DNA from 2 places in the Hymenobacter antarcticus genome. Region 1 is predicted to be linked to the other one. Evidence: riboswitches for the same ligand, from Rfam matches in the RefSeq annotation. Region 1 holds a riboswitch; the other holds the start of a gene.
What was found. A riboswitch is a leader RNA that binds a small molecule or an ion and turns the genes downstream of it on or off. The one in region 1 is predicted to bind thiamine pyrophosphate.
Positions count from the first base shown of each region.

Region 2: it holds a riboswitch for thiamine pyrophosphate, as region 1 does, so the genes downstream of both, ABD819_RS19320 (TonB-dependent receptor) here and thiS (sulfur carrier protein ThiS) in region 1, are expected to answer to the same signal.

Region 1 covers NZ_BAABDI010000018.1:57,901-73,167, forward strand. Annotated here, with positions in the region: gene ABD819_RS13400 (hypothetical protein) at 394-678, shown strand; gene ABD819_RS13405 (hypothetical protein) at 697-1,086, shown strand; gene ABD819_RS13410 (hypothetical protein) at 1,243-1,380, shown strand; gene ABD819_RS13415 (hypothetical protein) at 1,425-1,826, shown strand; gene ABD819_RS13420 (hypothetical protein) at 1,878-2,492, shown strand; gene ABD819_RS13425 (hypothetical protein) at 2,553-2,870, shown strand; gene ABD819_RS13430 (DUF885 domain-containing protein) at 3,024-4,814, shown strand; gene ABD819_RS13435 (thiamine phosphate synthase) at 5,238-5,846, shown strand; gene moeB (molybdopterin-synthase adenylyltransferase MoeB) at 5,832-6,959, opposite strand; gene thiH (2-iminoacetate synthase ThiH) at 6,926-8,047, opposite strand; gene ABD819_RS13450 (thiazole synthase) at 8,127-8,909, opposite strand; gene ABD819_RS13455 (thiamine phosphate synthase) at 8,919-9,542, opposite strand; gene thiD (bifunctional hydroxymethylpyrimidine kinase/phosphomethylpyrimidine kinase) at 9,553-10,308, opposite strand; gene thiC (phosphomethylpyrimidine synthase ThiC) at 10,437-12,311, opposite strand; gene thiS (sulfur carrier protein ThiS) at 12,334-12,537, opposite strand; TPP riboswitch at 12,615-12,711, opposite strand; gene ABD819_RS13475 (replication initiation protein) at 12,967-13,971, opposite strand; gene ABD819_RS13480 (hypothetical protein) at 14,835-15,267, opposite strand, start outside.
Region 2 covers NZ_BAABDI010000038.1:22,918-38,184, forward strand. Annotated here, with positions in the region: gene queG (tRNA epoxyqueuosine(34) reductase QueG) at 1-668, opposite strand, end outside; gene ruvB (Holliday junction branch migration DNA helicase RuvB) at 811-1,863, opposite strand; gene ABD819_RS19300 (HIRAN domain-containing protein) at 2,055-2,402, opposite strand; gene ABD819_RS19305 (hypothetical protein) at 2,513-2,860, shown strand; gene ABD819_RS19310 (acyl-CoA dehydrogenase family protein) at 2,916-4,151, opposite strand; gene ABD819_RS19315 (APC family permease) at 4,341-6,080, shown strand; gene ABD819_RS19320 (TonB-dependent receptor) at 6,268-8,550, opposite strand; TPP riboswitch at 8,611-8,716, opposite strand; gene ABD819_RS19325 (hypothetical protein) at 8,901-9,125, shown strand; gene ABD819_RS19330 (bacteriorhodopsin) at 9,505-10,278, shown strand; gene ABD819_RS19335 (Brp/Blh family beta-carotene 15,15'-dioxygenase) at 10,426-11,457, shown strand; gene ABD819_RS19340 (aldose epimerase family protein) at 11,436-12,875, opposite strand; gene pnuC (nicotinamide riboside transporter PnuC) at 13,069-13,698, opposite strand; gene ABD819_RS19350 (rhodanese-like domain-containing protein) at 13,776-14,108, shown strand; gene ABD819_RS19355 (YqjF family protein) at 14,171-14,959, shown strand; gene hrpB (ATP-dependent helicase HrpB) at 15,053-15,267, shown strand, end outside.

The DNA.
Region 1 (15,267 bases):
CCTTTGGGCCAGGCTATTCAGGGCTACGGCCGCGCCTCCGGTCCTACGGACTGAACCCTTTCTATCCTTCACGCGAAAAAACGCCCGCACGTAGCCCCGGCTGATTACTTCCCGAGGCGGCGTAGCGCATTACTGCTGAATTCGCGCCTGCTGGTTGCTTCTACTACAGCAATACTACCCGCCCCCGACGACTCAGACAGGAAGGGGCAGTAGGGGAAAAAAAGCCAGCAGCCACCATCACGCCCATCAACCGCAAGGCCCATCCCATCCAGGACGGGCCTTTTTTGGTTGTTTACATATACATAAAATACATAAAATAATTGTATAAAATGCAACAAATGGGGTCGAAATACGTTTAACAAGTATAAGAAACAACAAGAATAACAGCGTTTTATGTGCGATTTTGTCAACTTCCGCAATAAGGCCCGCGAGGCATTTTCTACTCTTATCGTTTCGGTTTTGATGTTCGAGAAGGGCAGCGGCCGAGGCGGGGAAGTGACTTACTACCGCGTGAAGGTTGCCGGCCCGGCCATTGGTCCCGACCCGCTGAGCGCCACGGCCGCGAGTGCCCAGGATGCCATCGACGCGCTGATACGCCAGGTAGGCGAGGCCCGCCGTCAGGTGAGCGAGGCCCGCCAGCAGCAGCAGCTAAGCCGCCGCGCCCTTGCCTACGCTTAGGCCTCAAACCGTCCCGCCATGCCCGCCCCCCGCCCCCTCACCATCGACTTAGAAGGCCATCAGGTGAAGGTGTACCGCAACCTGAAAAACGGCCTGTTTTCGGTGCAGTACGGCGGGCTAGTACTGGCCCACCTTGCCACGGTGCAGCTTCGCGGCGTCAGCTTCAAAGTGTCTGAGAGCGGCCGGCAGCGGGTGCTTACCCAGCGTCAGAAGAACGTCCACGCCTACGCCATCGGCACCTTTACCACGGCCGCGCAGCCCACGGCCACCGAGCTGATTTGCTACGACCCGTACCACGCCGGCCACTTCTTCCGGGTGCAGGACCACGAACCCATACACCACGCCGCAGCGGTGGTGCTGAGCCAGGGCAAAGCCTACGCATCGGCCCAATCCGGCCTCCTATTCTGAAAAGGGGGCAGTAGGGAAAAAAAGGGCCAACCAACAACAAAGCGGACAGATTATTTTTGTATAAATAACTAACAATAATTGTATAAAGTGCAACTAAGTAGGGCCGTTCTACGTTTAAGAAGTATAAGCAACGAACAAAAAACCAGCCCCTTAGCCATGTTTTACGACGCTTTTGAACTTGCCCCCGGAGAAGTTGCCGCCGACCGTTACGACCCCGCCGACGACCAGCCGCAGCAGTCCCCCAGCCCCGCCGCCGCCGAGCTGACCGAGTGGGACTTGAACCCCTGGTTTTAGGCAACTATTTCTCCCTTCTCATTTCCTCCCCAACCGCCCCGATTATGAAAGCTATCCGCACCACCCGCCCCGCCCGCCGCATCCCCGCCGCCCGTCTGGTAATCGTTCGCGCCGCCCACGCCGCCAAGAAAGCCGCCCAGCAGCAGGCCCGCGAGGACAAAGCGCAGCAGCTTCTTACCCCCACCCCGGCCTTTACCGCAGCGCCCCGGCTTACAGCTTTGCCCGGTGGCCTCTATTGGTCGGGCAAGCAGCCGGTGCCCGCGATTGGGGCCACGGTGCAGCGGCGCGACGAGCACCCCGGCGCAGTAAAGGTGCTGGCCTATTGCCACGCGGACGGTTTTCTAGGACTGGTGACCGAGCCGGAGCAGCCCGCCAAGCGCACCGGCCGCAAGGTTCACCCCCGCGCTCATTGTGTCTTCTCCCATCAGTTAGCCCAGGCCGCTTAGCGCCGGTACCAGGAGCCGCTTTATTCCACTACTCACTTACCCGCCCCCGCCATGATGATTACCCCCGCCCCCGCCCCGAAGCAGCCCGAAATTTGCCCCTCGCAGTGGCTCAATTCCGTGACCCCTTGCCCGCAGTGGATAGGCTACCCCACCCGGCTTAGCTTGCCCATCGACCTGATTTGGTCGGCTGATTTTGCGGTGCCCGAAATTGGTTCTCGCGTTCATATCTACATGAACGGCTTTGGCCCGGCCGAGGTGAAAGCCTATTTCCACGCGGACGGGTATTTGGGCGTTATCTGCCAGCCCGACGAAATGCCGGACTGGTACAAAAAACAGGCCCCAGGTATTACGCTAGGCTATTTCTTCGGCCGCGAGTTGGAGCCGCGCAAGCCCACGCCGGCACCAGCCGCCGCAGCAGCGGTGCCGGAGGAGAACGAGTTGGGCCGCTGGTCGGACCAACTCGACGCCGCGCACGAGGCCAACGGCAACAACCCGGCTATCAATCGGCCGGACGACTGGATACCCGAATACGCCGACGATAACCAGGACCACGAGGAATACCCGGAGCACCCCGGCGACGAGCAGCACGACTACCCGGAGGACGACTACCAGGACGCCGAAGCCGAGGCGCTAGGCGACCTCCATAATAGCCAGTTCGAGGACTAAGCCCACCGGCCGGGCCTGACCAGACCGGCCGCTTTTGCCCCACCCCTTAATCAGTACCCCATGTTACCCAACCTCCCCGCCATTGAAACCCGCGCCGGCCGTATTGCCATCGGTGCCGAAGTGAAAAGCACCCGCTACCCCGTGCCGGGCCTCGTAACCGCCATCATTTGGGCCGGCTACTTCTATGCCATCCAGGTAAACAACCGCCACAGCGACGACGCGGCCCATTACAAGCTGCTTTCCGCGCCGACCTACCAGGGCTTCAATTATGGAGAGCATCAAAAAGTGTGGGGCAGTCGGGCAATATTCAAGGCAGGAGGGAGAGGGGCGGCCAATTTGCTCATCGCTTTTACCAAAAAGTTTAACTCCGGAAGGTAAGCTGATTGACGGTTGACCACCACTGCCCCACACTTTTTGATGCTCTCGCAGCTTCGGCCTTGGTTAAAAGTTTGGTACAAAAGTTAAACGAGAATGGAAGACCGTATTGGTGTGACGTGGTCGAATACAAACGCCATCAGCCTACCTTTCCGGATGCGAATCCCCTTCCGTCTTCTCCGCTACGGCCTGAGCACCGTCGTGTGCGGGCTGCTGGCCCTGTCGGCCACCGGCCATGCACTGGCGACTGCCGCGCCTAGTCCCGATGCCCGGTTCGACGCCTATAAGAATCAGTTCCTGCTGGCCCTGTGGCGCCTGGAGCCCGAATTGGCGGCTCGAAAAGGCTACCACAAGTACGACTCGCTGCTGGTGATTCCCGATGCGGCCCAGCGGCTGCGCGACGATAAGTTTGCCCAAGCCAACCTGGCCACACTGGGTTCCTTTCGGGTCGGTAGTCTCTCGCCGGCCAACCAGCTCGACCTGCGCCTGCTGCGCAACGAGCTGCGCGCCCGGCGATGGGCCGCCGACACGCTGCGCGAGTGGCAGTGGAACCCGGCCAGCTACAACCTGGGCGCCGCCGTGGCCCCCCTACTCAACGGCCGCTACTACCGCCTGGACCGCCGCCTGCGCAACATTTCCGATAAAATCAGTCATGCGGCCGCGTACTACGCCGCGGCCCGCGCCAACATCAGTACGCCCACCAAAGAGCACACTGAGCTGGCCATAAAACAGCTGGCCGGCGGGCTGGCGGTGCTGGGCCCGGCTCTGGCCGACTCGGTGCGCAAGTCGGGCCTGAGCGCGGCCGAAAAGCAGACGTTCACGGCCCGCATTGCTGCCACTCGCCAAGCCATGCAGGGCTACGTGGACTTTTTGAAAACCGACGTGCTGGCGGCGGGCAAGTTTCGCTCGTTCCGCATTGGCAAGGCCCTGTTCGACCAGAAGTTTGCCTACACCATGCAGTCGCGGTTTACCGCCGACGAGGTGTACCAGCAGGCCCTGAAGCACAAGACGGCGCTGCTGCACGACATGGGCCGCCGGGCTGCCCGGCTTCACCCCAAATACCTGCCCGGCCAGCCCGCACCGGCCGACACGCTGACCCTGATTGCGGCGGTCATCGACCAGCTCAGTCGGAAGCACGCCACCCGCGAGGGCGTAGCCGACGCCGTACGGGCCCAGATTCCGGCGCTGGTAGCCTTTGTGAACGAGAAAAACCTGCTGACCCAGGACCCCAGCAAGCCGCTGGTGGTGCGCGAAACGCCGCCGTACATGCGCGGCAGAGGGACGGCCGCGAGCGTGGAGTCGCCCGGCCCCTACGACCGCAGCGCCGACACCTACTACAACGTGGAGCCTATTCCAGCCGAGTGGACGCCGGGCCAGGCCGAAAGCTACCTGCGCGAATACAACGACTACACCCTGCAAATCCTCAACATCCACGAAGCCATTCCGGGCCACTATACCCAGCGCATGTACGCCAACCGCGCGCCGTCGCTGGTGAAAAGCCTTTTTGGCAACGTCGCCATGGTAGAGGGCTGGGGGGTGTACGCCGAGCGCATGATGTTGGAAAACGGCTATGGTAGCAACTCCGACGAAATCTGGTTAATGTGGGACAAGTGGAACCTACGCGTGACCTTAAACACCTTGCTCGACCGCGGCATTCAGGCGAACAACTTGAACGAAGCCGACGGGGTGGCCATGCTGCGCCGCGAAGGGTTTCAAGAAGAAGTGGAAGCCCGCAACAAGTGGCTGCGCGCCACGCTCACCTCCGGGCAGCTTAGCGCATACTTCGCGGGATATATGGAAATTGTGGCCTTGCGGGAAGCCATAATGCGCAAACAGGGTTCTGCTTTCGGCCTCAAAGGTTTTCACGAGCAGTTTTTGAGCTACGGCAGCGCCCCTGTGAAGTACATAGGCGAACTGATGCTATCCCCGGTTGGACTACGGCCTTAAACGCCTGATAGCCTATCTCGGTGGGCATACCACCAGTTGGTGACGCAATGGCGGGACCAGAAAGGTACACCTTGCCGGCCCCAGCCAGCAGGTGGCGGTTGACTAGTTTTGAATGGGACCAGAAAGTGGAGCCTCGACGTATCCTGCTGGCCCCACCTTGTTGACCCGTTCGGTACCCTCGTCGATTCTGCATATAGCAGGGCCAACTACTAACACTTCGACCTACGTTGAATAGATGACGGCACGCTGAAGAGTTGGCCGTTGCGTCATTGTCAAGGAAAGTTCGACTTCTCCGATAAACCATGGAAACCCCCGCTAATTTGACGCAGAGGGCTTATCCATCGTCCAATGGAAGCTGATTTCCAGCCCGCCGTTTTACTTTTGGACCAAACTTTTAACCAAGGCCAGTACTTTGGGTTTGCTATGAAACTGTTCCTTATTTCACCACCCGCGGCCGTGGCTGACGAGACGGAATTGGTCGGGGAAATGCTGGCTGCGGGGCTGGCCCGGTTCCACCTGCGCAAGCCGGCGTGGGAGCCGGCGGCAATAGCCGACTACCTGGCCCGTCTACCAGTCCGGCACCTCACGCGCGTGGTGGTTCACGGGCAGCCCTCGCTGGTCCGGGAATTTCGGTTGGGTGGGCTGCACTTAACCGCCGCAGCCCGCGCGGCTTGCCGCCGGCGCCCCCTGCTGCTACCCGGCCAAACCTTGTCTACCTCTTTTCACCACCTGGCCGAGCTGCGGGAACACCGGCGGCACTACGACTACGTCTTTCTGAGCCCTATTTTCGACAGTCTGAGCAAGCTGAATTATCCCGCTGCTTTCACTATAGAAGCCCTGACAAAAGCGCTGGCGGCCCTGCGTGGCCGTGCCGGGTACGGGCCGCAGGTAATGGCCCTGGGGGGCATCGATGAGCACCGGCTGGCGGCCGTGCGCCAAGCTGGTTTTGCGGGGGCCGCCGTGCTGGGTTCCGTGTGGCAAAGTGCCGACCCGGTGGCGGCAGTTGGCCGGCTGCAATCAATAGTCGGCTAACCCATTGCGGAGCGAATACACTTCGTCAAACCCCTGCGCGAGCAGCAGCTGAGCGGCCCGCTGGCTACGCCCGCCGCTGGCGCAGTGCACCACCACCGGCAAGTCGGTGGGGAGGAGATGGTGTTGGTCGGCCAGTTGGCCCAAGGGTATCGGAAGGCCCCCGATGTTGCGCCGGGCGTGTTCGTGCGGCTCGCGCACATCGAGCAGCACAAACGGGCGGTTGTCCGATTGCCATTTTTTCAGCTCCCCGGCGCTGATTTCGGGCGCGCGCACCGGGGCAGCTGGCAGCGGCGGTGCGCCGCAGAAAGCAGGGTAGTCGGGGGCCAGCGCGGTGAGCTGCTGGTTGGCCGCCACGGCCCGGAAGTGAATGGTCTGGAAGCGCATGCTCAGGGCATCGACCAACAGCAAGCGCCCGGCCAACACGTCGCCCAGTCCCAGAATAATTTTTAGGGCCTCCGCTGCTTGCAAGGTGCCCACCAGGCCCGGCAACACCCCCAATACGCCTATCTCGGCACAGCTCGGCGCGTCGCCGGGCCCGGGCGGCGTCGGGTACAGGCAGCGGTAGGTGGGGCCGTGTTGGTAATGGAACACCGATACCTGGCCCTCGAATTTAAAAATAGCCCCGAACACCAACGGCTTGCCCAGGAGTAGGCAGGCGTCGTTCACGAGGTAACGGGTGGCGAAATTATCGGAGCAATCCACGACGAGGTCGTAGCCGGCGAACAGCACCAGCGCATTGGCGGCGGAAAGCAGCGCCTGGTGGATGTTCAAGGCAATGAATGGATTTTGCGCGGCCAGCTTCTCGCCGGCCACCACGGCTTTGGGCCGGCCCACGTCGGCGGTGGCGTAGAGCACCTGACGCTGCAGGTTGCTGTCGTCCACGGTATCAAAATCGAGCAAGCCGAGGGTGCCCACGCCCGCGGCGGCCAGGTATTGCAGGACCGGGCAACCCAGGCCGCCACAGCCCACGACCAGCACCCGGGCGGCTTTCAGCTTTTGCTGGCCGGCCGTGCCAATTTCAGGCAGCCGCAGGTGGCGACTGTAGCGCGTGGTTTCGGCGGCCGAAAGCGGCGCGGCGCTCACCGGGCCAGGGCGGTGAGGGTGGCGTCCCAATCTTTCCACACGGGTTCGTAGCCCTGGCGGCGCAGCATGGCCGCCACCTCGGCCGGACTGCGCTCGTCCGAAATTTCGAACTGCTCCAGCGACTCCGGCGCCACCGCGTAGCCGCCGGGGTTGGTTTTGGAGCCCGCGCTGAGGCTGGTGATGCCCAGCTTCACCACGTGGTCGCGAAAGGCGGGGCTTTCGCGGGTTGAAATTGACAGCTCGACTTCTTCGTTCAGCAGGCGATAGGCGCAAATCAGTTGCACCAGCTCCCGGTCGCTCATCTCCACTTTGGGTTGCAAAAGCCCTTCGGCGGGCCGCAGCCGCGGGAAGGACAGGCTGAACTTGGTCTGCCAGTAGGTGCGTTCCAGGTAGTCAAGGTGCAGCGCGGTGTAAAAGGAATCGGTGCGCCAGTCCTCCAGCCCGATGAGCACGCCGAGGCCCATTTTGTGGATGCCGGCCCGGCCCAGCCGGTCCGGCGTATCCAGGCGGTAGTGGAAATTCGATTTCTTGCCCTTCGGATGGTGCTTTTTGTAGTCGTCCTGGTGGTACGTTTCCTGGTACACCAGCACGGTATTCAGGCCCTCGGGAATGAGGCGTTCGTAGTCGGCCTGGTCCAGCGGCTGTACTTCAATGGAGAGGTGCGCGAAGTGCGGCCGCAGCGTACGCAGCGCTTTTTCCAGGTACTCCACGCCCACCGTTTGGTTGGCCTCACCGGTCACCAGCAGCACGTGGTCGTAGCCCCACTCCTTGAGCACGGCGGCTTCCTGCAGCATCTCGACGCTGCTCAGGGTGCGGCGGGCAATTTTATTGTCTAAGCTAAAGCCGCAGTAGGTGCAGATATTCTGGCACTCGTTCGATAAATAAAGCGGCACGTACAGCTGCACCGTGTTGCCGAACCGCTGGCGCGTGAGCTGGTGGCTGCGTTGGGCCATCTGCTCCAGGTACGGCCCGGCGGCGGGTGAAATCAGGGCCTTGAAATCCTCCAGGGTGCGGCGCGGCGCGGCCAGCGCCTGCTCCACGTCGGCCGCCGTTTTGGCGTAGATGCTGGCCTTCACGGCGTCCCAGGGGAGGGCTTCAAAAACGGGTTGGAAGCTCATTTTTTTTAGTGATTAATGGTCAATGATTGATGATTAATGAGCGAGTTCTATTTATTAACCGCTGACCATTAATCATTACCTACCTATCCAGAAATGCGGTGAGCGGTGAGCTGGCCACTGCTTCGCGGTGTAGCACCGGCCCGGCCAGCCGGGCTTCGTAGGCCATGCGCCCAGCTTCCACCGCCATTTTGAAAGCGGTGCCCATTGCCACCGGATTGCCCGCTACGGCAATGGCCGTGTTCACCAACACGGCGGCGGCCCCCATTTCCAGGGCCGCCGCCGCGTGCGAGGGCGCGCCAATACCGGCATCGACCACCACCGGCACTTTGCTCTGAGCGATGATGATTTCCAGAAATTCCCGCGTCAGCAAGCCTTTGTTCGAGCCGATGGGTGCGCCCAGGGGCATCACGGCCGCCACGCCCACTTCTTCCAGGCGCTTGCACAGCACCGGGTCGGCGTGGATGTAGGGCAGCACCACGAAACCCAGCCTCACCAGTTCCTCGGCGGCTTTCAGGGTTTCGATGGGGTCGGGCAGCAGGTACTTAGGGTCGGGGTGAATTTCGAGCTTGAGCCAGTTGGTTTCGAGCGCCTCGCGGGCCAATTGGGCGGCAAAAACGGCCTCCTTCGCCGTGCGCACGCCGGAGGTATTGGGCAGCAGCTGAAACTGCGGATGAGCCAGGTGCCGCAAAATGTCGTCCCCGGCATCGGCCACGTTCACCCGCTTCAGGGCCACCGTCACCAGCTCGGAGCCGGAGGCCAGCAGGGCCTCTTCCATCAACGATGACGAGCTGAATTTACCCGTGCCGGTGAACAAGCGTGAGGAGAACGTGCGGTCCGCAATGACCAGTGGTTGAGTTGCCATAGTGTCTGCTTAAACGGCGGTCCCGGCCGCCAATTCGTTCATAAAAAACCGAGCCGCCGCCACTGGATTTTCAGCCTGCCCGATGCTGCCTGACACGGCGATGCCATGCAGGCCAGTAGCCCGCAGCGCCCCTACATCGGCCAATACGATGCCCCCAATGCCGATAATCGGCACCGTCAGGCCCGCGGCCCGGCACTGGTGGAGAATTTCGGCGTAGCCCGCCAGGCCCAGAATCGGGCTGAGTTTTTCCTTGGTGCGAGTGAAGCGAAACGGGCCGAGCCCCACGTAATCGACCCCGGCGGCGACCAGCCGCTGCACGTCGGCAAAGGTGTTAGCCGTGCCGCCGATGATAAACTTCGCCCCCAGCATTTCGCGGGCCTCGGCGGGCGGCATGTCGGCCGCGCCCACGTGCACGCCGTCGGCCCCGATTTCCTGGGCCAGGCGGGGGTTGTCGTTGATGAGCAGCGTGGCCCCGTAGCGGCGGGCTACGGCCTGGGTGTCCAGCGCCAACTGCTTCCACGTAGCGTAGGGCTGGTTTTTCACCCGGAGCTGCACCCAGCGCACGCCCCCCTGGCAGGCCAGCTCGGCCGCGGCGGGATTGGTGGTGATGTAGTGGAGCGTGTTGATTTTCATGGTCGGATTATTATATTGAATGATAGCCCAGGCGCGTGTCGTTGCTGGCCAGAAAAGCGGTGGTGTAGGCCTTGCCCGCACGGCAGGCTTCCACCAGGTTTTGCCCGTTGGCCAGCCCGGCCAACACCGCCGCCGACAGCACGCAGCCGCTGCCGTGCTTCTCGCCCTGGGGCAGCCGGGGGGCGCTGAATTCGTGCCGCTCGCCGCCGGCCAGCAGCAGGTCGGTGGCGTGTGTTCCTTCGGCGTGCCCGCCTTTGAGCAGCACCGGACAAAAAGCACTCACGAGTGCCGCCGCCGTATCGGCCGACTCGTGGGGCCACAATCGTTGCATTTCGAGCCGGTTAGGCGTAATCAGGGCCATTTTGGCGCACAATGCCTGAACCAATTCGCGGTCGGTTTCGCGGTGGAATTCGTAGCCGGCCGTGGCCTGCAGCACGGGGTCCCACACGATTTGCAGGCGTGGATTCTGCCCCTGCAGCCAGCTCACCAGCTCCAGCAGTTCCGGTAGGCTTTCGACCAGCCCGATTTTGATAAAATCAACTCGAAACCGCGCCAACAGGATGCGAATCTGGTCCCGGATTACCCCCGCCGGCACCCAGTCCACGCGCTCAAAGGCCACGTCGTTCTGCACCGTGAGCGCCGTGCAGACGCCCAGCCCGTACACGCCGCTGGCTTCCAGCGTTTTTACATCCGCCAGCAGGCCCGCTCCCGCGCTTGGGTCGAAACCGGCAATGCTGAGGGCGTAGGGACGCGGGGGCTGGGGCATTAATTAGGACTTTAGACCGTCATGCTGAACGCAGTGAAGCATCTCTACCGCTTCGTTGCAGCGGCACTGATTAGTTGCGCGGTAGAGATGCTTCGGCTGCGCTCAGCATGACGGTCTTTTTCGACAGTTTATAGATAAATCTCGCTGCCCTTGTTTACAAACTCGCGCGCCTTCTCCGCCATGCCGCTGGCCAGCACTTCGCTGGCGGTCATATCCTGCTTGGCCGCGTAGTCACGCACCTCCTGCGTGATTTTCATCGAGCAGAAGTGCGGGCCGCACATCGAGCAGAAGTGGGCCACTTTGGCCCCTTCGGCCGGCAGGGTTTCGTCGTGGTACGCGCGGGCCGTGTCGGGGTCGAGGGCCAGGTTGAACTGGTCTTCCCAGCGGAACTCGAAGCGAGCTTTGCTCAGGGCGTTGTCGCGATACTGCGCTCCCGGGTGGCCCTTGGCCAAATCGGCGGCGTGGGCCGCGATTTTGTAGGCGATGACGCCGTCTTTCACGTCCTGCTTGTTGGGCAGGCCCAGGTGCTCCTTGGGCGTCACGTAGCAGAGCATGGCGGTGCCAAACCAGCCAATCATGGCCGCGCCGATGGCCGAGGTGATATGGTCGTAGCCGGGCGCGATGTCCGTGGTCAGCGGCCCCAGCGTGTAAAACGGTGCCTCGTGGCACTCCTTCAGCTGCTTGTCCATGTTCTCCTTGATGAGGTGCATGGGCACGTGGCCGGGGCCCTCAATCATCACCTGCACGTCGTGCTGCCAGGCAATTTTGGTGAGCTCGCCCAGGGTTTCCAGCTCCGCGAACTGGGCTTCGTCGTTGGCATCGGCGATGGAGCCGGGGCGCAGGCCGTCGCCCAGCGAGAAGGCCACGTCGTAGGCCTTCATAATTTCGCAGATTTCCTCAAAGTGCGTGTACAGAAAGCTCTCCTGGTGGTGCGCCAGGCACCATTTGGCCATAATCGAGCCCCCGCGCGACACGATGCCGGTCACGCGCTTGGCGGTCATCGGCACGTAGCGCAGCAGCACACCCGCGTGAATGGTGAAGTAGTCCACACCCTGCTCGGCCTGTTCAATCAGCGTGTCGCGGAACAGCTCCCAGGTCAGGTCCTCGGCCTTGCCGTTCACCTTTTCCAGGGCCTGGTAGATGGGCACCGTGCCCACCGGCACCGGGCAGTTGCGGATAATCCACTCGCGGGTTTCGTGGATGTTTTTGCCGGTGCTCAAATCCATCAGCGTATCGCCGCCCCAGCGGCAGCTCCATACGGCCTTATCCACCTCTTCCTCAATTGAAGAAGTCACGGCCGAATTGCCGATGTTGGTATTGATTTTCACCAAAAAGTTGCGCCCGATAATCATCGGCTCGCTCTCGGGGTGGTTGATGTTGGAGGGAATCACGGCCCGGCCGGCGGCCACTTCCTGCCGCACAAATTCGGGCGTGATGTGGCCCTGCGGCGTGTTGGCCCCGAAGCTGTGGCCGCGGTGCTGGGCCCGCAGCGGGTCGTCGGCCGCCAGCTCGTCGATGCGCTGGTTTTCGCGAATGGCGATGTACTCCATCTCCGGCGTGATGAGGCCCTGCCGGGCGTAGTGCATCTGGCTCACGTTGGAGCCGGGCCTGGCGCGCAGCGGGGCCGCGATGTGCTCGAAGCGCAGGTGGTCGAGGCTGGTGTCGGCGGCGCGCTGCTGGCCGTAGTCGGACGTGGTGCCGGTCAGGCGTTCCACGTCGCCGCGCTCCAGAATCCAGCTTTCGCGCAGGCGCGGCAGGCCTTTTTTCAGGTCGATTGCCACGTTCGGGTCGGTGTAGGGGCCGCTGGTATCGTACACCGTCACGGGCGCGTTCGTCTCGGTGGGGTTCACGAAATCGAACTTGCGCTCGGTGTCGGCGAGCACGATTTCGCGCATGGCCACCCGAATGTCGTGCAGCGTGCCGGGTACGTATATCTTGCGGGAGCCGGTGAGGGGCTGGCGCTCCACCAGCGTCTGGTGCGGGGCCTGGTCTTTTTTCTTCATCGAACGAGGGAATAAATGGAGCTCAACCGCCCTGAGTGGCGCGAATGACCGTAATCCGGTCGTGTGCTTGGATGGGTTGGTCGGGCCAGGCCCCGCGGGGCACTACGTGGTCGTTGAGGGCCACGGCAATGCCGCGGGTTTCGGCCAGCGCCAGGGCGGCGAGCACCTGGAGCAGGGTACCGGCCGGCGGCACCGGTTGCGGCGAATCGTTTACATAGCAGACCATACAGCCAGGGATTAGGCGGTAGAAAATCAAACCGTAAACAATAGTCGGCGCAACAACAGGGCCGCGTACGGTCCATTGAAGTCGCTGTTACTTTTCCCTCCGCAGGTGCTAGCCTGTTCAGGTTCCAAGGGTATCATCTCAGTCCTGGCAAGCAGGACACCCCTAAAGTTTACTCTGCGAAAGTACGGCGCGGGAGCGGGTATCTCCAAACGGTGTCTTTCTGCGGGTCGACTTTGGGAACTTACATCCTTGCGGGCTTCTTGCCAGCATGCGTTGCAGTAAGCCCTTTGTGAAACAAGGAAATGGTCGTGTAAGGAGCGCATCAAAAAGTGTGGGGCAGTCGCGGCCACTGGGCTCTTGACTACTGCTGGTGCCCTCCTACCGATGGCCGCTTAACCCGATTGCCCCACACTTTTTGATGCGCTCCAATTAGGTTATAGTTCTTTTGCCCGCCAATCCGCACATTTTGAGAAAAAGGCCTCCTGCATTGCTGGTGGCCTTTATTTTGCCGGTCTTGTACTTGTACATAAATGCAAATAGTTCCACCAGTACCGTCTCCGTGGTGAGGATGTGCTTGACCAGCGCCGGGTCCTTGATTCCCAGGTCTTCAAGGTTTTTACGTGCAGTCTGTTTGCGGGCATCCTCGTCGCTGAGCTCAAAGGGAATCGGGAGCTGCTGCGGCTGTTGCCGAACGACGTAAAAGCAAACACTCTGGAAGGAGCGGCCAACTTTGTTCAGCTTATAGGAAATGGTTAAATCAGTATGCTCATTGATTTGCTCTACGGCAATGTCCAGCACGAACTTTTTCAGGTTGGAAATCTGCACGTACTGTTCCGGTTCCTTGCCCGTTGGGTCTTTCAGGCTGAGCATGTACTTGAACTCGTCCAGGGAATAGGTTTTGGTGGCCCCAATGTCCTTCCACTGCGACGCCAGCTCGTAGACGCGCTTGGCGTACTTGCTGGTCAGGCTGAGCACGGACTGCAGACGGTAGCTGGTGAAGTTGTTTTTTAAGTCAATGAGGTAAGGCCGCAGCTTCTCCGATATTTCCAGTTCGATAACGCCGTGTCCTTTGATGTATTCGGCCGAAGCCAGCATGGTCACCTTCAGCCACGAGTTACCGTCCTCGATATGGTAGCACCGGCCCACCAGCGCCTCGACCGCGGGCCCAAGCCGATGGTAATTCCATTCCCGCCCGGTAAGCTGCTCCAGTTCCTGCACCCGCAGGCGGTACATGGTCCCCGGCTTATCATCTTTGTTGAGCCGCGAGAGCAGGGCAAAGATGATGTCCATCTCCAACGCCGTCATGTCATACCGGGCCGTAGTGATGGCATTGCTTTGCCGGATTTCAACAGGATTGCCCGGTGGTACAATTACCACGGCAGTAGCCTGGGAAGCAGGGGCCGCCTTCTGATTAGACTGTGGAATGGTAGGCATAAAGTGGGGTGGGGTAGGAGACCAAAGATAGAGACGAAAGACCAAATTAACTGTAAAAAATCAGCACCTGTTAATTGACGTACAAAACCTGTTAGTTGGACGGACAAAACCTGTTAGCCAGCGTACAAAACCTGTTAGTTGGCAGACAAAACCTGTTAGCTAACGGACAAAACCTGTTTCTAAATCGGTACAAGAATCTATCTATTAAATACTTACGGCACCCTGCAAATAGAGTAAATACTAAAAAGACCCACAAATTTGTTGTTCCGAAAAAAAAGTAGCTTTTAGGGTGGTGGTTTTGTACCACTGCCGCTAGGGAAATCAGGAAAAACAACAAAAAGGGAGGCATAAAATAGCAAAAAACAGTGATTGCATTTTTCTACTATTTATTACTACTATTAACAGAAAACACGCTAATTAACAGGTTTTGTCCGTTAACCGGTCGCACCCGGTTGCAAGGTTGCACCCCTGGCCAGTAGGGCTACTATAGGGCTTGCGAAAACGATTTTAACGGACAAAACCTTTCTTTTAGCCCGCCCACACTAAACAGCCAACAACTTTCCATCCCAACGACTGACCAGTGCTTCGCACCGGCCCCGTCACTGAGTGCAGCGAAGCGGAAGTGTGCTACAATGATACATTTGACGAAGGTTACGCCTCAGTTACTGCTGCTTCGAGGGCTACAGAGCACAAACCGAATTGCGTCCAAGCGAAGTAGCAGAGCACGAGCCGCAAGCTTATATTCTTGGTTTGCCGGCTCCCTGATTAAAAGTCTGGTCCAAAAGTTAACCGAACGGAACCTTAACTGGCTCTCAGCTAATCTTGCGGAGTCGGCGATTTCCCCCTATTTGTTTACTGGTCGCCTAGGGCCTGACCAGCGAAATAGCTTCCGGGTCCGGGTTTCCGCCCGCAGCCGCTATCCGCTCCTTCAGGCCCGCAATCCACCGCCCGGCCCCGTGGTTATCCTTTGGATTAATCAACACCAGAAACTCGAACAGGGCCAGCGCTTCGGTCCATTTCTTTGCTTTTTGCAGCTCCACACCCATGGCATAGTAGGCGGTCAGCACGAAGCCGTTGCCCGTAGATTCGTAGAGCAGCATGTCCCGGCCTTCCTCGAAGGCCTTGGGAAACAATAGCCGGGCCTGCATAAATGCCTGCATCAGGTACGTGAGGCCCAGGCCGGGTGTGCGGTTGTTGAGCAGCATCCCCAGATGCGACACCGCATCCAGGTGCAGCTCCCCGCAGGCCGCCATGATTTGCCGGTAAATGCGTTCCGCTTCCAAGGGCGCGGCCGTG
Region 2 (15,267 bases), on a different contig from region 1:
TCCTTGAGCTCGATGGTGAAGTAGCTGATGCACTTGCTGCCGTCGACCACGTAGGGCTCGGTGATGGCCTGGGTCGGGCAGGCATCCACGCACTTGGTGCAGGTGCCGCAATAGTCCCGGATGGGGCCATCGGCGGGCAGCTCCACGTCCACAATCAGCTCGGCGATGAAGTAGAACGAGCCGCTGCCGGGCGTGATGAGGTTCGAATTCTTACCCACCCAGCCCAGGCCCGATTTCTTGGCCCAGGCCTTATCCAGTACCGGCGCGGAGTCGACGAAGCAGCGCCCGCCGATGGCCCCGATTTCGGCCTCCATATCGGCCAGCAGCGTCTTCAGCTTGTCTTTAATGACGAAGTGGTAGTCGCGCCCGTAAGCGTACTTGCTGATTTTGAGGGTATCGTCGGGCTGCTGGGTATCGGGCGCGGGGTAGTAGTTGAGCAGCAGCGAAATCACCGATTTGGCCCCGTCCACCAGCAGGCGTGGGTCGAGGCGCTTGTCGAAGTGGTTTTCCATGTAGCCCATCTTCCCGTTCATGCGCTTCGTGAGCCAGGTTTCGAGGCGCGGGGCTTCCTCCTCCAGAAATTCCGCCTTCGAAATACCGCAGGCCATAAAGCCGAGCTCCGCCGCGCGGCGCTTGATGTAGGGAGCCCATTGGGACTGGGGAAGCATGGGCAACTGGGAAAACTGAGATACAAATAAACAGGAAACGCGCCGCTAGGGGCGGCGCGTTCCGTTGGATGTACCGTGGACTCTGCGAGTCCGCGCGGTTGAACGACCCACACGCGGACTCGCAGAGTCCACGGTATACGCTCTACGACGTTATCTCATCAAACAAGCTGCCGTTGTTACCCCGCATATTCTGGGGCAGCAACCGCCCCAGGTGCTGGTAAGCGGCCTCCGTTGCCTCCCGCCCGCGCGAGGTACGCTTGATGTAGCCTTCCTGAATCAGGAACGGCTCGTACACTTCCTCGATGGTTTCGCCTTCCTCGCCGCAAGCCGTGGCAATGGTGCTGATGCCCACCGGACCACCCTTGAACTTATCGATAATCGTGGTGAGGATGCGCTTGTCCATATCGTCAAGGCCGCGGGCGTCCACATCGAGGGCATTGAGGGCAAACTGGGCGATTTCGACCGTGATGGTACCGTCGCCCTTGATTTGGGCGAAATCGCGGGTGCGGCGCAGCAGGTTGTTGGCAATGCGCGGGGTACCGCGCGAGCGGCGGGCAATTTCGAAGGCCGCATCGTCGTGAATGGGCGTGCCCAGAATCTCGGCCGAGCGCAGCACAATGGTAGTCAGCAGCTTGGAATCATAGTATTCGAGGCGGGCTGAGATGCCGAAGCGGGCCCGCAGCGGGGCCGTGAGCATGCCCGAGCGCGTGGTAGCGCCCACGAGGGTGAAAGGCGACAGCGAAATCTGCACCGAGCGGGCGTTCGGGCCTGAATCGAGCATGATGTCGATGCGGTAATCCTCCATCGCCGAGTACAGGTACTCTTCTACCACGGGGTTGAGGCGGTGAATTTCGTCGATGAACAGCACGTCGTGCGGCTCCAGGTTGGTGAGCAGGCCGGCCAGGTCGGAAGGCTTGTCGAGCACCGGGCCGCTGGTCATCTTGATGCCCGAGCCCAGCTCGTTGGCGATGATGTGCGAGAGGGTGGTTTTGCCCAAGCCGGGAGGGCCGTGCAGCAGGACGTGGTCCAAGGCATCGCCGCGCATCTTGGCAGCGGCCACGAAGACTTTCAGATTCTCCAGAATCTTTTCCTGGCCCGTAAAATCGTCGAACGACAGCGGGCGGAGGGCTTTGTCAATGTCCTTGTCGGTGGCATCGAAGTGCTCGTTGTCGCCGGTGAGAAAGGCTTCGCGCATAATGATAATACTAAAATGATTGGTCGCTTGTTGCTAAGCTATTGAGTAACTGCTTTGGAAGCAAAAAAGCTCCTTTGAACGGTAAAAAGAACGTCGTGCCGAGCGCAGCCAAGGCATCTCGCTCGCCTCGTTCAACGATTGGATTAGTGCAACACGCAAGATGCCTCGGCTACGCTCGGCATGACGTTCTGCTACTCGTGCAGCAGCACCTCAATATCGAGGTGCAGCCAGTCGGTTTCCCAGGATTTGTGGTTGAGGCGGGCCGAGAGGTGCTTGCCGGCGTCGAGCAGGCGGGCCACGGTTTCGTTGCGGCCCTCGGGCAGGTAGCCGAGCCAGACGTTGGCCGGGTCGGTAGCGGGGGCGGTATGCACCTGCACGGCCCAGTCGTCGTAGTGGTTATCCACTTCGCGGCTGAGCTGCAGGGCCTGGCCAATTTTCAGCTTGGGCTCGTATTTCTCCAGGTTGGGGCGGTGCGAGGTGCCGGCCACGAGGCATTCGAGCAGCACGAGGGGTTCGGTAGCAGGGACGACTTTCATCATGGAGCCAAATTACGGTATGGGCGGCGGGATTGACGTTGTGCCCGGTACCTGCATGTAGTCCCCATAAAGTAAGTTGCGCCGGTATCCACCTTCCTATTTCCTCAAAACACATGAAAAGAATATTTCTCTCCGCAGCGTTAGCGCTGGCCGTGGCTGGCTCGTGGGCGTTTTACCCAAAGGCTACGGCCGAGCCAGCGGGATATATGATGGTTATTTCTACTCTCGTGTTACCTGACCCAACAATGCTCACCATCACCCCGGATGGACAACAAATGGAGACAAAAATAAAAGGCAAAGGATTTAACATCAATAACGTTGACTTAACTCGGGACGACTTAGACAAGTCAGTTCTGAATAAGCCAAATGAGCTTCATAGAATTGGGTGGCGTGTAGCTCATATTACTTCAACTGAAGCAAATAGCAGAATTAAAAACACTTACCTACTTGAAAAACAATAACGAAAAAGGCCATCCTGCAATTGGACGGCCTTTTTTGTTATTCAATGACAAGCCCCTACTTAAACGCCTGAATCCCCGTGATATCCGCCCCCGTAATGAGCAGGTGAATATCGTGGGTGCCCTCGTACGTCACCACCGATTCCAGGTTCATCATGTGGCGCATGATGGGGTACTCGCCCGTGATGCCCATGCCGCCGTGAATCTGGCGGGCTTCGCGGGCCACGTGCAGGGCCATCTCCACGCTGTTGCGCTTGGCCATGCTGATTTGGGAGCTGGTGGCTTTGCCTTCGTTTTTGAGCACGCCCAGGCGCCACACCATGAGCTGGGCCTTGGTGATTTCGGTAATCATCTCGGCCAGCTTCTTCTGCTGGAGCTGGAAGCCGCCGATGGGCTGGCCGAACTGCTCGCGCTGGAGCGAGTATTTCAGCGCCGACTCGTAGCAGTCGATAGCCGCGCCGATGGCGCCCCAGGCAATGCCGAAGCGGGCCGAATCGAGGCAGGAGAGCGGACCGCGCAATCCATCGATGTTGGGCAGGATGTTCTCTTTGGGGATTTTCACGTCCTCAAACACCAGCTCGCCGGTGGTGCTGGCGCGCAGGCTCCACTTGTTGTGGATTTCGGGCGTTGAGAAGCCTTCCATGCCGCGCTCCACGATGACGCCCTTGATGCGGCCCTGCTCGTTTTTGGCCCAGACAACGGCCACCTGGCACTCGGGCGAGTTCGAAATCCACATTTTGGCCCCGTTCAGCAGGTAATGGTCGCCCATGTCCTTGATGTTGGTGGTCATGCCGCCGGGGTTCGAGCCATGGTCGGGCTCCGTGAGGCCGAAGCAGCCGAGCCACTCGCCGCTGGCCAGCTTGGGCAGGAACTTCATGCGCTGTTCTTCGGAGCCGTAGGCATAGATGGGGAACATTACTAGCGAGCCCTGCACCGAGGCAGTGGAGCGCATGCCGGAATCGCCGCGCTCAATTTCCTGCATAATCAGGCCGTAGCTGATATAGTCGAGCCCGCCGCCGCCGTATTCCTGCGGCACGGTGGGACCGAAAGCGCCCACATCGCCAAACTTCTTAACGATTTCTGACGGGAAATGCGCATCCTGCGCCCATTTCTCGATGTTGGGGCTGATTTCCTTTTTAACAAAGTCGCGGATACTCTGACGGATGAGCAGGTGCTCCTCGGTCAGCAGGCCGTCGAGGTCGAAATAATCGGTGAAGCCGTTGGCGTTGGTGCTGCCTTTTTGGGCGGTGTGGGCTTTGGCTTCGGGGGAGAGTACGTCAGCTTCGGAAGACATAGGGCGGGATTGAGGGTGGGAGTTTCGACAAAGATAACAAGCTGACCGAGGCCGCAGTTCGTGGCAGTCGGCTGGATTTGCAGCATCGCACCCGCGCTACTACTCAATAATTCCGCTTCTTGCTGCCCCAAAATGCCCGCTTCGCCGTAGAACAGGCTTTCTTCAACTATTGCCTTAATCAAGGCCCCCATGAGCCACGCTAAAAAACTAAACGAACTGGAAGCCACCGCCATCTGCGGCAACGACATTTCCTCGTCCTGCCTCTACGTTTCGGCCCTGGCCATTTCTTACGCCGGACAATATGCGTGGCTAGCGCTGCTGGTGGTGGGCGCGGTGCTGTTTCTATTCCGCAAAATCTACGGGGAAGTGGTGGGCGCCCTGCCCCTGAATGGCGGCGCCTACAACGTGCTGCTCAACACGACCAGCAAGCGCAACGCCGCGCTGGCCGCCTGCCTCACCATTCTTTCCTACATGGCCACGGCCGTGCTTTCGGCCAACGAGGCCATGCACTACCTGCACACGCTCTGGCACGGGCTGCCCATTATTCCGGCCACCATGGGGCTGCTGGCGCTGTTTCTGGCCCTTACCATTCTGGGCATGTCCGAATCGGCTATTGTCGCGGTCGTCATTTTCATCACGCACCTGGCCTCGCTCACGCTGCTGGTGGGCGTCACGACGTGGTACTTGTTCAACAATGGCTTCGATAATCTGACCCTCAACTTTCAGATGCCGGTGAAGGGCGGCAGTGTCGTCAACGCGCTGTTTTTTGGGTTTAGCGCGGCCATGCTGGGCATTTCGGGGTTCGAGAGCTCGGCCAACTTTGTGGAGGAGCAGGCCCGGGGCGTTTTTCAAAAAACCCTGCGCAACATGTGGGTGGTGGTCACGGTGTTCAATCCGCTCATTGCGTTTCTGGCCATCGCGGTGCTGCCGCTGGCCGAAGTGGGCCAGCACACCGAAACCCTGCTCTCGCACATGGGCACCGTCGCGGGCGGGCCCTGGCTGGGGGTCGTCATCTCGGTGAATGCCGTGGCCGTGCTCAGCGGTGCCGTGCTCACCTCCTTCGTGGGCGTGAGCGGCCTGATGAAGCGCATGACGCTCGACCGCATCCTGCCGCAGTTCTTCCTCAGGGAAAACGGGCGCGGCAGCAACTACGTCATCCTCATCACCTTTTTCCTGCTGTGCGTGTCGGTTTTGCTGATTACCAACGGGCAGTTGGGGCCACTAGCGGGCGTGTACACCATTTCCTTTCTATCGGTAATGGCGTTTTTCGCCCTTGGCAACTTCCTCCTGAAGGGCAAGCGGCCCAACCTGCCGCGGCCGGTGTACGCGGGCATTACCACGGTCACGCTCGCCCTGGTGGGTGTACTGGTGGCCTTGTTCGGCAATATCAAGATTCACCCCGAATACCTGATTGTATTCCTGCAATACTTCTTGCCGGCCATGGCCCTGATATACATCATGCTCAACCGCGTGGCCATCCTCAACCTGCTGCTGTCGGCGGCCGATTCGCTGGCCCGGCACCTGCCGCGAGCGTCGCGTCTGGGCCGCCTCCTGGTGCGACGCCAGATGCGCGAGCTGGCCAAGCAGGAGTTTGTGTTTTTCACCAAGGGCGACAACGTGGCCAACCTCAACAAGGTGATGGCCTACGTGGTGGAAAACGAATTTACCAACCGCCTCAAAATTGTGACCCTGCTTAAAGAGGGCGAGAAATACCCCGAGGAGCTACTTAACGATATCCGGGTGCTGGACCGGGCTTACGAAAAGATTGAAGTCGATTTTGTGACCATGGAAGGTCAGTTCGGCCCGGAATTGATTGAGGAACTGTCGGAGAGGTGGTGCATCCCCAAGAACTTCATGTTCATCGGCTCGCCCGGCGACCGGTTCCCGTACCAGATATCAGAGCTGGGCGGCGTGCGCCTGATTATTTGAGGCGTTTCGTGCCCAGCGTCACGAGGCGAAGCCGGAACAATCTATCCTGACAATACCAGACCCTTTCTTCAAGCAAAAAGCCCCGACACTGTGCAGTGTCGGGGCTTTTTGCTTGAAGAAAGGGTTGTTTGCTGAAAATAGAGCAGGTTGCCTCGGCGTGCCTCCTCGCAATGACAGACGCTTGCCGTTAGAATTTCAGCCCCACCGAGGCCAGATAGTTGCGCGTCGCCTGTGGGTAGAACCAGTTGAAGGTTTCCTGGTTGCCGCTGGCCCCGACGTAGCTATAGGTATAGCCGTTGGCCACGTACTCACGGTTGAGGACGTTGTTGACGAGCAGGCCCAGCTCAATTTCTTTCATGAAGACCGGGTGCAGGGCGTAGCGCAGGCGGAAATCGAGCGTCTGGTAGGGGTTGATGCTACGGTTCTCGTTCTGCGAGTTGTCGAGGTACTGCCGGCTCACGGTTTTGAGCAGCAGGGCCACGCGCAGGCCCTTCAGCGGCTGGCCTTCGAGGGTGTGGGCCGATACGACCGCCGGCGAGTAGGAGATGGTCGTGGTGCGGGCCCGCACATCGATGACCGGCGCGTAATTGGCATCGTAGGTGACGTTCTGGTAATCCAGAATGCGATTCTGGCTCAGGGTGAGGGTGGTGCTGAGGCTGATACGGTCATCGGCCGACACGAAGCCCGACAGCTCCACCCCGCGCCGGTAGCTGCGGGGCGCATTGGTGCGCAGGGCGGTACCCACGTCGTTGAGCTGGCCGGTGGCTACCAGCTGGTTGCGGTAGCTCATGTAGAAGCCATTGGCTTCGAAGCGCACGGCGGTGCGGGGGCCCAAGAAGGTGAGCTCGGGCCGGTTGAGGCGGTAGCCGCCTTCGAAATCTTCGAGGCGCTCGGCGCGGGCCGACTGGTCGCCCACGGGGCGGTCGGTGAAATCGGAACGCACGGGCTCGCGCTGGCCCACCGCAAAGCTGCCGTAGAGCTGCTGGCCCTGGCCCAGGCTGAGCGTGGCCCCGGCCTTGGGATTGAAGAAGGTATAGCTGGCGCGGGTGGTCACGTCCCGGCGGCCGGCCTCCAGCCCATCAATAGTGTAGTTGATGTGGCGCACCTGCACGTCGCCGTAGATGCCCAGCTTATCCAGTACCTGCCAGGTAGCGCGGGCGTAGGCGTTGTAGTCGGTTTTCACGGCGTTGTTGAAGTAGTACCGCTGGCCGAGCTGGCTATTGGAGGCGTACTGCGCCCAGATGATTTCGCCGTAATGGTCGCCGTCGTAGCGGTTCCAGGCTCCGCCGAGGGTGGCTTGCAGCTTGCCGTCGGCGGGCTGGTAGTTCAGGGCCAGCGTGCCACCGTAGAAGTTGTTGTCGAGCCACTTGCGGTCAACCAGATTAGTCCGGGTAATGGTCTGGCCACCGATAACCACGTTATTGAGGCCGTAGTCCGCGAATTTGCGGCGGGCGCGGTAGCTCTCGTAGTAGCCGAAGCCGCGCGTGAGATGCAGGGCCGCGGCCAGGTTCCAGCTTTGGCCCAGGCCCTGCGAGAGGTGCAGCTGGTAGTGGTTCTGCTGGTAGTTATCGGTCTGGTTGCCGTAGGTGTAGTAGCTGTAGCGGCGGCCTTCCTGGAGTACGCGGGCGGCATCGGCTTCGCTCAGCTCGCCGTTGTCGATGTAGGTCTGGAGCTGGGCGCGGTTGCCGGTGAGGGCCGGCTCGGGCACGCCATTCCAGGCCTGATAGGTTTTTTCGCGGCCCGCGAAGGTGATGAACTTCAGCAGCGTGTTCTTGGCCTGATAGCCGGCGGCGAAGTAGTACGACTTCAAATCGGACGCCGCCCGGTTCATGTAGCCATCGGAGACAATGCGCGACAAGCGCCCATCGACGGTGAAGTGCCCATTGATAAGGCCGGTGCCGAACGACACGTTGTTTTTCCAGGTCTGGTAGGAGCCGTAGGTGTTCTGGGTTTCGGCGTAGGCCTCGCGGCGGTTATCGAGGGTGCTCACGTTGAGGCTGGCCCCGAAGGCCGCGCCGCCGTTCTGGCTGGTGCCCACGCCCCGCTGAATTTGCAGCGAATTGATGGACGAAGCCAAATCGGGCAGGTTAATCAGGAACGCGCCGCGCGACTCGGGGTCGTTCAGCGGCACGCCGTTGATGGTCATGTTGATGCCCGTATTGCTCGTGCCCCGGATGCGGATATCGGTGTAGCCCACGCCCGCTCCGGCGTCGGAGGTCACCACTACCGAAGGCGTTTGGTCGAGCAGATAGGGCAAATCCTGGCCGAAATTGCGCTTGGCCAGGTCCTGCTTGCTTAGGTTGGTGTAGGCCGTGGCCGTGCGGTCGTTGGCACGGGAGGCCGTTACGAGAGCTTCGGGCGTGACAATGCGGCGGGCAATGGCCGTATCGGCCGGCACGGGGCCTTGTGCCCATGCCGGCGCAGCGGCCAGCGCACACAGCGCCGCCCCCGCGAGGAGTACAGTTTTCAAAAAAGTAGTGGGTAAAAAATGGAACGCGCCGTCGCCCCAGGGGTCGGAGCGGCAGCGGAAACGTCCGCGGATTGTTTATTCCCTTCGCCGGCATTACCCGGTTCAGGTTCGATGGGTATCATCTCAGCCGATGTCGTGCACAACATCAGCACCCCTAAACATGGCACAAAGGTAGGGCGGCGGAGCCATTACAGCCCTTCTTTCTGAATCAGAGCCGGGCCGGCGGCCGGCGCAACAAACCAATTACCTTGGCGGTTTGCTGACTGTCAGTTAATTTAGGGACGTCGCCCGACACAACGCCGGGCCCGTGACCTGCCGCCGCAGGTCAATATCGTATCAGCCCGCTCGCCATGTCCAGCTTAGTCTACGCCCTTGCTCTTTGCGCCTTTTTCGTGTTTGTGCTCGTGCTGCCGCGTCGCCGCCGGGTACTGCCCCCGCCCCCGCCACCCACCGGCGACGACGATGGGGGCGAACCCCACGACCCCGGCCTGCCCGACCTCGACCTGCCGCCCGGTATCTCGCGGCCCATCAACGACTGGGAGCCAGAATATAATAAACCTCATGTCGGCGTGTAGGAGAAGCGGGCTAGGTTCTCTGCCCGCACCACACCCGAATGCTGAAGGCCGTTTTTACGGCTATCGAAAGACGGTGCAAGCCGTTTGTTTGGGGCGATAAAACCGCCGACGGCGGGCTACGTCACTACCTCAAGGCCAGGGGCCAGGACTTGGGTTGGCCCCTACGAAGCGTTTAGCAGCCATGGCCAATGGTGCAACCCGCCTGCCTCGGCGATAAATTACGCTCCAACCGCAGGACTTAGGCTACTCATACAGAGAACGTAAGGTCATGCAGAACAGATTTGTTGACTTTTTTTGATGAATATCTTAAACAGTAGACACCAAAATATCATTTTGGTAATACATTTGACCTATCGTTCAACCCTTAATTTTTTTTCACATGCAAAATTCTTTCTTTGGAGTTCTAACAATTCCGGTAGACGACCCGGTGGCATTCACCTTCTTCATCGGATACATGGCCATGGCAGCAGCGGCCGTATTCTTCTTGTTTGAGCGCAGCACCGTTGCCGACAAGTGGAAAACTTCCCTGTTGATTTCGGGAATGATTACGGGCATTGCAGCGGTACACTACTACTACATGCGCGATTTCTACATCATGTCCAAAACCACCCCCATCGCCCTACGCTACATTGACTGGACGCTGACGGTACCGCTGATGGTGGTGGAGTTCTACCTGCTGGTGCGCGCAGCCGGAGCCAAGGTTTCCCTGTTGTGGAAACTGGTGCTGGCGGCAGTCGTGATGCTGGTGTTTGGTTACATTGGCGAAGCCTTCGGCGACGGTACCATGGGCCACTCGGTTTTGTGGGGCACGCTCTCCTCGGTTGGCTACGCGTACATTGTGTACTCGGCCTGGGTTGGTGAAGTGGCTCAACTGGCAGCTAAGTCCGACTCAGTGGCCGTGCAGAAAGGCGTTCGTGCGTTGGCGTGGTTTATTCTGGTGGGTTGGGCCATTTATCCAATCGGCTACATGGCTATGCCCGGCGGCCTGCTCGGGCCCGACGGCGCGGGCCTGCTTCGCCCCTCCGACCTCGACCTGATTTACAACATCGGTGACGCTATCAACAAGATTGGCTTTGGCCTGGTAGTATACGGCATTGCCCGCAGCGAGTCGGCGGTCAAGATTGCCCCGGCCAGCGCCATTTCGGTAGTCTAGCTTTGGACTAGGGCAGCCGCTCGGCTGCCCCAGTTTCCGACTTGGTGGCGGGCAAGTTTGCCCGCCACCCAACCCCCGGCCTACAGGCTGAATTTCACTGCCCCGGCCGTGCGGTTCAGCCTGTAGTGCTTTTTTCCTTTTTCAATTATGGCTAATTCGTTTAGCGCAATGGCTTCCGACTGGTCTCAGCGGCGCTATTCCTACGCGGCGGTGCTGGCACTGGTCGGGCTGGGCGCGGCCTTTCCGGGCCGGGCCGGGCTGCTGCTGGGGGTGCCGCTGGCCGTGGGCATGGTGGTGCTGGGTGTGGCGCACGGGGCCTGCGACCAGTTTGTGGTGCCGGCCAGCCACCCGGGGGGCACGGCCAGCGGCTGGCGGTACTGGCTGCGTTTTCTGGCCGGCTACCTGGGCCTGGCTGCGGTAGTGGGCTTGCTCTGGTGGCGCTGGCCGGCAGCTACCGTGGGCGGCTTTTTGTTGCTCACGGTGTGGCACTGGGGCTCGGCCGACGCGCCGGGCGGGCCATTAGTGCCGGCGGGCTGGTGGCTGGTGCATAGCCTGCTACGGGGACTGCTGCTGTTTGCCGTACCCGCCTGGTGGTGGCCCGCCGAAACAGCCGGCATCGTGAACGGGCTGCTCCAGTTCGTGGGCACGGGCACGGTGGGGCCCGATGCGTTCGCAGCCGGGGCCACCGGCCTGGCGGCAGTGGTGGCAGTGGGGCACGCGGTGCTGTGGGCGCGGTACGCGGCCCGGCAGCAGTGGCCGCTGCTAGTAGCCGAGCTGAGCGAAGTTCTGATTCTCGCGGTCCTGTTCGTGGCCCTGCCGCCCAAGTTGTCGGTGGGTGTGTACTTCGTGTTCTGGCACAGCCTGCAGCACGTGCTGCGCCTCACGGGTTGGCTTGGCTACGCAGGGCCAGCCCAGCAACCAGGTACCGGCCGGGTCCAATTGCTGGCGCGGCTGGCCTTTTTTCTGCGGCGAGCGGCCCCGCTGCTGCTCATTAGCTGCGTGGCCCTGTTGGTGTTGGGCCGCCTGCTGGCCGCCCGCCTACCCGACGAAACCGCCTGGTTCAGCCTGGCCCTGGTGATAGCCTCCATCGTGACGCTGCCCCACGCCCTGCTCGTGACGCTGGTGATGGATGCCCCGCAATGGCGGCCTGCTACGCCTCAGCCCACTTCGATGGAGTAGCTGGCCGAAAATAACTGACCGGGCTCCAGCCGCAGAATGCCTTCCTTGTCGTGGAGCTCGCCGGGTTCGCCGGTGGGGCTGGCGATGCCGTGCCAGGGCTCGACGCAGACAAAGCCGGCCCCCGCGCCCTTAGTCCAGAGGCCGAGGTAGGGGAAGCCGTCGAACTGAAAGCGGACGTAATGTTCCGACTTACGCGAGCGCAGCGTGAGGCGGGTGAAATCATAGTGCTTGAAAACCAGCGCGTCGTCGGCAAACAGCTCGTAGCTGAGCGGCATTTCCTCCGCCTGGTTCAGCACCGGGGCCGTGTGGCCCGTGAGCAGGCCGCCCTGCAGCAAGTGGCGCTCCAGGGTCACGGGGTGGTCGAATTCAAAGAAATAATCCTCAAATACTTCGCCCGGCAGCAGCGGGCAACGCACCGCCGGATGCGCCCCGATACTGAACAGCAGCGGCTGGTCAGGAGCGGGGTTGCGCACGTCCCAGCGCACGGTGAGCAGCGCATCGCGCAGCGTGTAGGTGATGGTGAGCTCGAAGGCGAACGGAAATACCGTGCGGCTGGCCTCGTCGTGTTCGAGACGAAACACCAGCTCGGTGGCGGTGTGACGCAGCACGGCAAACTGCTGGTCGCGGGCAAAACCGTGCTGGGGCAGCTTATAGGCGCGGCCCTGGTACTGGTAGGCATCGCCGGGCAGGCGGCCCACCAGCGGAAACAGCACCGGCGCATGGCGGCCCCACACGGCCGGGTCGCCGGGCCAGATGTATTCGAGGCCGTCGGCGTTGGTAATGAAGCTGGTAAGCTCCGCTCCGTGGCTGGCAAAAGTGGCGCGACACCACGGCGTGCTCAGGGTGTAGTGGGTGGTGGGCGCAGCAGGCATAGTTGTGCGGGGAAGGGCCGGAGGCGCGGGAACACCGGCCAGCAGCTCATCAATCAAAAAGCAGGCGTGGGCAAAGCGCCGGTCGGGGTTGCCGGAGATTTCGGCAAAGTTGGCCATCCGCTCCCGCAGCTCGCGCTGGTAGAGGTCGTAGAACTGCTGGCGCAGGTGCGGGTGCTCGCGGAGCGGGTCGGGCTGCCAGGGCAGGTCCACGCCCATGAGCAGCACCAGGTCGTACTGCTGCTGGTCGATACAATTGAGTATCCACTCCGGACAGTTGCCAAAGGCATGCTCGTACCAGATTTTAATCACCAGCAAGTCGGTGTCGCAAAACACGATGCGCTGGGCACGGGCCTGGGCCGCCGCTTCGGCGGCCAGCTGGCCATGGGCTATTTCCTCCAGGTCGCCGGGAGTGTAGTGCGGGCCAATATCGACAAGGTATTCGCGGGCGAACTCGGGGGCGAAGGCCGTGCCGTAGTGCGCCGCCAGTCGGGCAGCCAACGTCGATTTGCCCGTGGATTCCGGGCCGGTAAGAGAAACGCGCAGCAACTTAGTGGGGCTGAGTGAGGGAAATGAAGGAATACAGCTCGAAGCAGGTGGGGCATTACGGGTAAAACAATGCGGGTGCCCGCCTACGGTCTCGTGGCAGCAAATATGGTGTATCAGCCCAATTTTGCCAATCAAACACTTGATAAACAGATAAATAATTTAATCCGTATACTACTACTGACCACGTCTGAGGTTAGCGACTGGTGGTTGCCGCCAGGGCCATTTCGCGCCGCCACTGCCAGTAGCCATAGGCGGCCAGGCCCAAAAACACTACGTAGAGGCCGCTGGTGAGGTACAGCTCGCGGTGCCAGTACATGCCCACGTAGGCCACATCAACCCCAATCCATAGCAGCCAGTTTTCGATATTGCGCCGCGAGAGCAGTACCTGCGCCACCAGGCTGATGGCCGTGGTGCTGCTGTCCCAATACGGCAGGGCCGCATCGGTGTGGGCGAACAGGAAGCCCGCCCCCAGCGCATACACCAGCCCTGCGCCCGCCAGCCCCAGTGCCAGCCGCCCCGGCGTGCGGCTGATGGGCACCGCCGGCCCATCGGTAGCCGCCGAGCCCCGCGCCCACACGGCCCAGCCATAAATTGCCAGCGCGATGAAGGCCACCTGCAGGCCGGCATCAGAATACAGCCGCGCGCGCCCAAACACCACTAGGTATAGGGCGCAGCTGACGATAGCCACCGGAAAATTCCAGACTGAGTTGCGGGCCGCCAGCCACACGCAGGCAATGCCCGTGACCACGCCAGCTACTTCGAGCGGGTCGGTGGTTTGCACGACGGCCAGGGCGGCCGTCAGAAAGTTGGAAAGGAAATGCACAGCCAGATTCAGCAGAAATAAACGAAGCCGCAAGGTAGAGCCGGAAGGGCCTAAATTTGCCCCATAAACCCCCAAAAATGGAAAACGCCCCGCTGGAAATCACCCCCGAAGAACTCGCCCGCCGCCTGCAAGCCGGCGACGACCTGCAGCTGGTAGATGTGCGCGAAGAGATGGAATTTGACTACTGCCACCTGCCTGGCAGCCTGCTCCTGCCACTGGATGAAGTGCCGCGCCGCGCCGGTGAAATCCGCGTTACGGGCCCGGTGGTAATGATTTGCCACCACGGCGTGCGCTCGGCCCACGCCACGGCCTACCTGCGCCAGCACCTCGGCCACACCAACGTGCTGAACCTGCGCGGCGGCGTGGCCGCCTGGGCCGCCCGCGTCGACCCGGCCTTTCCGACGTATTAAGCGGACAACGGCAGCCACTTGCCGGGGCCAGCTGTTATGCTGCCACATTCTACCCTCTACCCATGCCCGATTTCCTCCCGGCTCCCACCCTCCCCGCCACGGTCGCTGCCCCTACCCTGGCCCAGCGCCTGGCGCTGCGCGAGCGGCCCACTGGCACGCCCATCATGCGCCAGGACTGGAACGAGCTACTGTTTCTGCACTGGCCGGTACCGGCCGAATTGCTGCAGCCCCACCTGCCGCCCCGGCTCCAGATTGACACCCACGACGGCATGGCGTGGCTGGCCATCGTGCCGTTTCGCATGTCGAAAGTGCGTACCCGCATCAGTCCGCCGGTGCCGGGAGCCAACGTATTCCTGGAGTTGAACGTGCGCACCTACGTGCACCTGGATGGCGTGCCCGGCGTGTGGTTTTTCTCGCTCGATGCCACCAACCCGCTGGCCGTGTGGGCGGCGCGCACGTTCTTCAACCTGCCCTACCTGCGGGCCACCATGCGCCTCGACGAGCCCGGCCCGGAGCTGCGGCAGTTCACGGCCACGCGCACCCACGCCGGGGTTTCGCCCGCCCACTTCCGCGCCACCTGGAAGCTGGGCCCGCCCCTCCCGGCCGCCGAGCCCGGCTCGCTGGCTTTTTTCCTCACCGAGCGCTACTGCCTCTACACCAGCAACAAGGCCCAAACCAAGCTCTACCGGGGCCGGGTGGCCCACGCGCCTTGGCCGCTGCGCACGGCCCAGGTACTGCATCTGGAATCAACGTTGATTGAAAGCCACGGCCTGCCCACGCCTGCGGGTACGCCCCTGATTCATGCCGGGGACACCGTGAGCGTGGAGCTATGGCCCATGCGCCGGGTGTAGCGTGGACTTTGCGAGTCCGCGCGTGAACGATACCCGAACGATACTATGCGCGGACTCGCAAAGTCCGCGCTACACCCGGCGTAATTTTGGCCCATGCCCAACGCCTTTGTTCTGCCGTCCCTGCCCGACCTGCCCATCCTGGCAGCACTGCCCGCGCTACGCGCCGCTTTAGCAACCAACAGCCGCGTGGTGCTGGAGGCCCCGCCCGGCGCGGGCAAAACCACCGTGGTACCGCTGGAGCTGCTGGCCGCCGAATGGCGTAACCCGGAAGATAAAATCTTAGTGCTGGAACCCCGCCAGCTGGCCGT